Regions from separate parts of the Bartonella propinqua genome, predicted to be linked through region 2. Evidence: predicted binding sites of a transcription regulator. Region 2 holds the regulator's gene; the other holds the start of a gene.
What was found. The regulator LexA, encoded in region 2, represses DNA repair genes until DNA is damaged. The targets are predictions, from matches to a motif close to TGTTCNNNNTGTGTTCNG.

Region 1 (4,033 bases), on a different contig from region 2:
ATATAAGGCTATCATTTTTTATCAGGAATGCTTTTTGATTGTTATCCTGCACGTAATAGCCGAATAGCGTCTTCACGTCTGAAAAGATCAAGAAGTAAGCGCAAGGCTTGCCCTTGTTCTGAGGAAAAGTTGGCGTCACGTTGCAAAAATAAACGTGCATTTTTCCTTGCTATTGATAAAAGATCATTATGTATTGCAAGGTTTGCTATATGAAACTCAGGCATACCAGATTGTCGGGTTCCTAAAAGTTCTCCTTCTCCTCGTAAACGCCAGTCTTCTTCAGCAATTTTAAAACCATCCTCTGTATTGCGTATAATGTTAAGACGTTTTTCAGCCATTTTTGTTAACGGATCTTTATAAAGCAAAACACAGGAAGACTTTTTTTCTCCTCGCCCGACACGTCCTCGCAATTGGTGCAGTTGCGATAGACCAAAATGTTCTGCATGTTCAATGATGATGATTGAGGCATCAGGGATGTCTACTCCTACTTCAATGACTGTGGTAGCAACTAAAATACATATATCTCCGCATTTAAAAGATGCCATAGCCGCTTCTTTTTCATCTGTAGACATTTTTCCATGTATCATACCAACCCGCTCTCCAAAGTGTTCACGCAGAAGTGCAAAACGGCTTTCAATTGAAGTGAGTTCAAGGTTTGTAGATTCTTCCACTAAAGGACAAATCCAATAGAGTTTTTCTCCTTTTTTCAAGGCAACTGTAATGCGTTCTATAAGTTCATTAAGACGTTTTAAAGGAAGTGTTGCGGTTGTAATTGGTTGTCGTCCAATTGGTTTTTCCGTAATTTGGGAGACATCCATATCACCAAAAGCTGTCAAGACCAGTGTGCGTGGAATAGGGGTAGCTGTCATCACTAACATGTCAGGTTTATGACCTTTAGCTGTGAGGGCAAGACGCTGATGCACACCAAAACGGTGTTGCTCATCAATAATGGTTAAGGCAAGATTGTTATAGACAACGCTATTTTGTATGAGAGCATGGGTTCCAATGATAATAGAGGCTTGACCTGATAAGATCTCTTTCAGAATATTTGTACGCAGTTTTCCTTTTTCTCTTCCAGTTAAGAGAGTTGTTTGTAACCCGATTTTTTCAGCAAGAGGGGCGATTGTAGAAAAGTGTTGTCGAGCGAGAACCTCCGTTGGAGCCATTAAAGCTGATTGTCCTAAATTTTCAGCAACTTGTGCTATTGCCATTAATGCAACTACAGTTTTTCCTGCCCCTACGTCACCTTGAAGAAGTCGTAACATGGGTTTTGGTGAAGCAAGATCGTTGGCAATATCTTGTATCGCTTTTGTTTGTCCATTTGTAAGTTGAAAGGGTAAAACTTGCAGCAATTTTTTAGTGTAAGTCTTTGTTGTTGGGCGAGAAATTCCTGTAAGAGATTTTGTTTTTAAACGCACCAGACCGAGAGCCAATTGACAAGCCAGCAATTCATCATAAGCAAGACGTCTGCGTGCTGCACTTTCTAAGGTGAGATCATCAGGATCTATCGGAGTATGGATGCGATGGAGTGCAACAGAAAAGGAAGAAAAATTTTGCTGCTTTTTGACGCTTTCCTCTATCCACTCAGGTAAAAGAGGAACATGCTCAAGAGCGTTTTTTATTGCACGTCGTAGTATCTTTGCTGACAGTCCAGAAGTGGATGGGTAGACAGGTTCGATCAGTGGCATCTGATTTGATTGTTCACTTGGTGCGATGTGGTCAGGGTGTACCATTGAAAGTTGTCCGTTAAATCGCTCAACTTTACCTGATACAATGACTTTTTTTCCTTCTGGAAGTTGTTTTTTGAGCCAAAAACGTTGGGCGTGAAAAAATACTAAATTTATCTTTCCTGTTTGATCATGAGCGATAACACGATAAGGTAATTTATTACGTCCAGTTGGTGGTGGCTGGTGTTGATCGATGACAACTTCAAGAGTGAGGGTGATTCCTTCTTGTGCAAGAGCAATGCTGGGACGCATCCTGCGATCTATAGCAGAATAAGGCATTAATTGAAGAAGATCAATAAGGGTTGGTTCGCGTTGTGCAAGATTAATGTTTAGCACTTTGGCAAGTAAAACACATATTTTTTGACTCATTCCTGGGAGGGTATAAATAGAAGAAAAAAGAGGACTAATAAGATTTGAATACATAAAAGTTTAGCTTGCTCTTTTTATTTTTTTGGGTTTACGATTATAATTATAGGTATTTTCTTGATGAAAGTCTAATAATGTAATGTTTTTTTAAATATGCAGGGGGGGCTGGATTGATAAATTGAGCACGATGAATTTAAATGCTCTCTGTTGCGAAATAGATAAGAGCTGTGATTAGCACTTATTTTTTAGTGGGAAGTTGAGAGTGTCAGAAGATAAAAATAAAATACAAGGTGACAAAAACTCTCTCCCTCGCTTTATTCATTTGCGGGTACACTCAGCTTATTCATTACTTGAAGGGGCTTTAAAGATCCCACAAATTATTCAACATGCAATTTCTGATCATATGCCAGCAGTTGCTATTACAGATACAAATAATTTATTTGGTGCTTTAGAATTTTCGCAGCATTGTTTTTCTCACGGTATTCAACCTATTATAGGTTGTCAACTTACAATTGATTTTGGCAATAAAGATAATAATTCACGTATAGCAAAATGGCGCTATCCTGCTGATTTTGGCTCTATTGTTTTATTTGCTGCTGGCGAAATTGGTTACGCTCATCTTGTTCATCTTGTCAGTCGTGCTTATCTTGATAAGAGTAATACTGATCCTCCTCATATCAAAGCTGATTGGTTGTCGTCACACAGTGAAGGAATAATTGCTTTGACTGGTGGTAGGGGAGGTCCAATTAATTTTCTTTTGGCAGAAGATAAAAAAGAGTGCGCTGTTGAGCGCTTAATTGGTTTAAAAAAAATTTTCGATGATCGTCTTTATGTGGAATTACAACGGCATGGCTCTTATGACCGAAAAGTAGAAGCTGCGCTTATAGAGCTGGCTTATACACATGAAATTCCTCTTGTTGCGACGAATGAGGCTTTTTTTCTGAATAAGGAAGGATATGAGGCGCATGATGCGCTCATGGCGGTTGCAGAAGGACAAATTGTTTCTAATCCAGATCGCAAACGTGTAACACCAGATCATTATTTGAAATCACAAGATGAAATGGTTGAATTGTTTTCTGATCTTCCAGAAGCTTTGGAAAATAGCGTTGAAATTGCACTGCGTTGTCATACTGCTGCACCAATTCGAAAACCAATTTTGCCTCGTTTTATAGAGCAATCTGTGGATTCAAATTTGACTCTAGAAACAGAAGATAGTGAATTGTTAAATCAGGCTAAAGCTGGTTTAAAAATGCGGATTGAGACGATTGGATTGGCTGAAGGATATACAATCGCAGATTATGAGCAACGGCTTGATTATGAAATTTCAGTTATTACACGAATGCAATTTTCTGGTTACTTTCTTATCGTTTCAGATTTTATAAAATGGGCAAAAATCCATGATATTCCTGTCGGTCCAGGGCGAGGATCTGGTGCGGGTTCACTTGTTGCTTATGCATTGACTATTACTGATGTTGATCCATTACGTTTTTCTCTCCTCTTTGAACGTTTTCTTAATCCAGATCGTGTGTCTATGCCAGACTTTGATATCGATTTTTGTCAAGAGAGACGTGAAGAAGTTATTTGTTACGTTCAAGAAAAATATGGACGCGATCAAGTAGCTCAAATTATTACATTTGGTAAATTACAGGCACGTGCGGTGTTGCGTGATGTTGGGCGTGTTTTAGAAGTGCCGTATCGTCAAGTGGATTATCTTGCAAAATTAATTCCTGCTGTGCCTGGTGTTCAGGTTAAACTGGCAGATGCTATTAAGGATGAACCTAAATTTGAGGAAGAAAAGAAAAAAGACCCCATCATCGGGCGCACATTAGATATAGCGCTTCAGCTGGAAGGGCTTTATCGTCACGCATCAACCCATGCTGCGGGGATTGTTATTGGTGATCGCCCGCTTTTAGAGCTTGTTCCGATGTATCGTGATCCTC
Region 2 (4,033 bases):
TGAAGGGGATCTTTTTGTTTTGCGCCCCCTTGTTTACGCTGCTGAAGAAGATATGGAGAAATTTTCTCAGGCAATGCGATTTCCTATTATTCCTTGTAATCTTTGCGGTAGTCAGGATGGTTTACAACGCAATGCAATGAAGGAAATGTTGAAAGATATTGAAAATAGAATGCCAGGACGTAAAGATACCATGATTCGTGCCTTGACGAACGTGCGTCCAAGTCACTTGCTTGATAAAAAAATTTTTGATTTTAAAAACTTATTGTAAGTATTAGATGCTAATCAGGATAAGTTTAAGCTTTTTATAACTATTTTGAATTTACTTTTCTATAAAGGTCATAAGTACCTGATTATTCAATTTTAACGGTAATAAAATGACTTCTACATTAAATGATTGTCGTGGTAATAAATCATACATTATTTATCTTTGAAGAATCATATTAACTGCAGTTTTTAGCTGTTTTGTTTTCATTTTCATTACTAAAAAACTGGAATTTTTTTCAATTATTTTCTCTCACTATGCGAGAAGTGGTGTTTAAATCTCCATTAATTTTTCTGGGAAAGCCGATAATAAATATTAATCACAAGGTGAGATTTAGAAATTTTTAAATACTATAAAAATTGGCATTTTTTATTATATTACATGAAATAGTTTGTAGATTTATGCTGAAAAAGAGTATTTAAATAAGCAAGTACTTTTCTTGCAGTTATAAGCTCAATAGCTTCACCGACCTGAAGGTCAGGATAAAAAATAATGCATGCGTATCGCAATACTTCATATTGCCTAGTTTGCGAAAAAGATCGAAAAATTTGGTTTTTTATACGATTTTTTCCAAAATTTTCGAGATATTTAATATCAATGCTATAAGCACTTGTATTTTATAAAATAATCTAAATTTTTTTTAGTACAAATTTTTTAGATTTATCAATAATATCACGGATAATGCGTGAAATAAGATTATTGTGTAAAGTAGTGATAATACAAAATTACATCCACTATAACATCTTTCAGAAGCTCTTAAGTAAGCATAATGGTGAGGTATTAAGCAAATAGTTTACAGAGGAATTAAATCGATAAAGTGAGTATGATTTAAAAGAATCATTATATGAATTGCTTGTATAATGCCTTTATAGGCTTGCAGTTATGTTAACAGCAAATACATTGAGATATATTTAGTAAATAGTGTCAAGGGCAGTACCAAAATATCTAGTTACAATAGTTTTTTTATTTTTGAGGATTATATTAATATTAGCCAATAATTCATTTCAGAAAACATTAAGAAAAGTATAGCTATTCACAATAATAAGATCAGATATCTTGATATCTAATATGTAAGAATTTTTAATCTTCAAATTGAAAATTTGTAATAATTTTCTCAAAAACTATAAATATTTTTAGAAATATGAAAAAAATGATACTGATAAAAGATACTACAATGATAATTACTAAAACTTTATAAAAATTAAGTACCATTTACTATTTTTATTTTATAATTAATAATAAAATAATGAATTTTGTTTTTATATATACAAAATATATTTTTTATATATTTATTTAAATTTTTTCTGTATGAAAATATACTTATAATCTTCACAAAAATACTGAATAATTTGTAATTTATATATATTGAATATGTTAACAAGTTTTTTATTTTTAATATTTGCGAATAAGTCCGATTAGTTTTCCTTGTATCTCTATACACTTAGATTTGTATATGCGTGTTTCATAGAGAGGATTTGCAGCTTCTAATGCAATAGAGGCTCCTTTGCGTCGATAACGTTTTAAGGTTGCTTCTTTTTTATCAATGAATGCAATAACAATTTCACCGGACATTGCTGTACTTTGTTGTTTAACAATTATCGTGTCTTTGTCAAAAATACCAGCTTCAATCATAGAATCATCTTTCACTTCTAAAGCATAGTACTCACCTACACTCAACATATCTTGTGGTAAAGAAAGTGTATCTGTTTGTTGCAGTATAGAGGAAATAGGGACACTTGTAGCAATGCGCCCCATAATGGGGATAATAATATTTTTTTTATCTTCTTCATCAAATTTATCGAGACCAAAATTTTTTGATATCCCTCTTTTATTTTTTTCTATTACAGTGGGAGAAATTTTACGAGCTGAAGAAAGATTAAATGTTATTTTACTGGGGAGTCGAATAACTTCCATTGCACGAGCACGGTTATGCAGGCGGCGTATAAACCCTCGTTCTTCTAAGGTTGTAACAAGTCTATGAATGCCAGATTTTGAAGCAAGTTCCAATGCTGTTTTCATTTCATCAAATGATGGAGAAATACCAGTTTCTTTTATATGATTGTGAATGAACAAAAGTAGTTCATATTGTTTACATGTCAGCATTCAATAATCCAATCAAAAAAGAGGCAAATAGACAATAAAACGTATTTATATTTTAATTTTTCTACAAATTTTTGCAATTTAAATTAAAAATATTTGCTTTATGTTTTTATTTTTTAAATAAAAATAATATAAAATATTTATTATTTGTAATATATTTTATAATTTATTTATGATATTTTTAATATTAATTAAATTATTTTAATTTTTAAATAATAAAAATAATAATATTCTGCACATAATTTATTGTAGATTATTTAATTATATAAAAAATTTAAAAATAAAAAATAATATATTTAAAATTATAGAGAAATAAATATTCTATTTCTATAAGAATAATAACATTAGAATTTTTTGATAAGATGTTTTTTTACTTTTATTAAGTATATTTAATAACGATTTTTATCGTTATTGATTTTTAAATTCAGTTTACTGAGTTTATTTGTACTTCAATTTTTTCAATAACTTTGAAATGGTCACAATTTTTATTTCAAGAATCAGAAGCATTTTTATGTTTAAATTACTATTTTTATTCAAGTTTTAAAATGGTAAAAACTGTGTATGCAGTGGTAAAGAAGGGAAAAAATTAGAAAAATATTGATAACTCAAAATAAAAATAATATTTTCTCTAAAAAGTGTTGACCAAATGAAAAGTCAACCGTATGTTCCACCTGTTTTTACAAGCAATGTGATTTGTTTGAGAGCGCGTAGCTCAGTTGGTAGAGCAACTGACTTTTAATCAGTAGGTCCAGGGTTCGAATCCCTGCGCGCTCACCAAGTTAATAATATTTCTAAATTTCATGAGAATGATGAGTATTTATTGAGCTGATTATTGTTTTACAGTTATTGTTTGCATGATTAGAACAATTTATTGCTGTTTATATAGAACCATTCCACCTATTCACAGCTTATATTATCAGATTGTATTTTTATTAATGCATTGATTTTATTATATTTTAATTCATCCTAATGTTTGCTCGATAGCATTTATTTTTTACAGCGGAAAAAAAGGTTAACATTATGTTAATTTCTTGATAAATGGTGCATTTCAAAAATATCATAGAGGGAAATAGTTTACGAGTGTGGGTTTTTTGTTGCGTATAGAGAGTGTGATTTGTTTTTTGCGTTAAATAACTAACAAAAATAAGCGGGCTAAAAATGTTTTTAAATGACAAAGAAAAATTTACTTCCATTGTTAAATCAATATGCCAATTTGCTTTTGTGGTGGCTGTTTCTCTGTTATTAGCATCCTGTGGCATCAAAAAAATAGTACCTACAACACATTTGAATAATAAGAAATCAACAGATTCAAAAATTATTTTCCCATCTAAAAAAGCTTCGGATAAATGGGATAAACCGAAAAGACAGAGTCGCGGGCGAGCTGTTGTAGGTAAACCTTACAAAATAAAAGGAAAATGGTATTATCCTCAAGATGATCCAACCTATAAACGTATTGGGCAAGCATCGTGGTATGGTTCAGATTTTCATGGGCGTTTGACTGCGAATGGCGAGATCTACGACATGAATCTCTTGACTGCTGCTCATCCCACAATGCCTTTGCCTAGTTATGCTCGTGTTACTAATTTAGAAAATGGCTCTTCACTCATTGTTAGAGTGAATGATCGCGGTCCTTTTATGAAAGATCGAATTATTGATTTATCAAAACGCGCT

Region 1: the regulator LexA is predicted to act here: its motif matches at 2,163-2,180, upstream of dnaE (DNA polymerase III subunit alpha).

The regions. Positions count from the first base shown of each region.
Region 1 is NZ_JBLEBK010000011.1:11,368-15,400, reverse strand. It holds gene recG (ATP-dependent DNA helicase RecG) at 42-2,150, opposite strand; gene dnaE (DNA polymerase III subunit alpha) at 2,356-4,033, shown strand, end outside.
Region 2 is NZ_JBLEBK010000005.1:73,320-77,352, forward strand. It holds gene ttcA (tRNA 2-thiocytidine(32) synthetase TtcA) at 1-268, shown strand, start outside; gene lexA (transcriptional repressor LexA) at 1,655-2,365, opposite strand; tRNA gene ACMFKV_RS05035 (tRNA-Lys) at 3,064-3,139, shown strand; gene ACMFKV_RS05040 (septal ring lytic transglycosylase RlpA family protein) at 3,521-4,033, shown strand, end outside.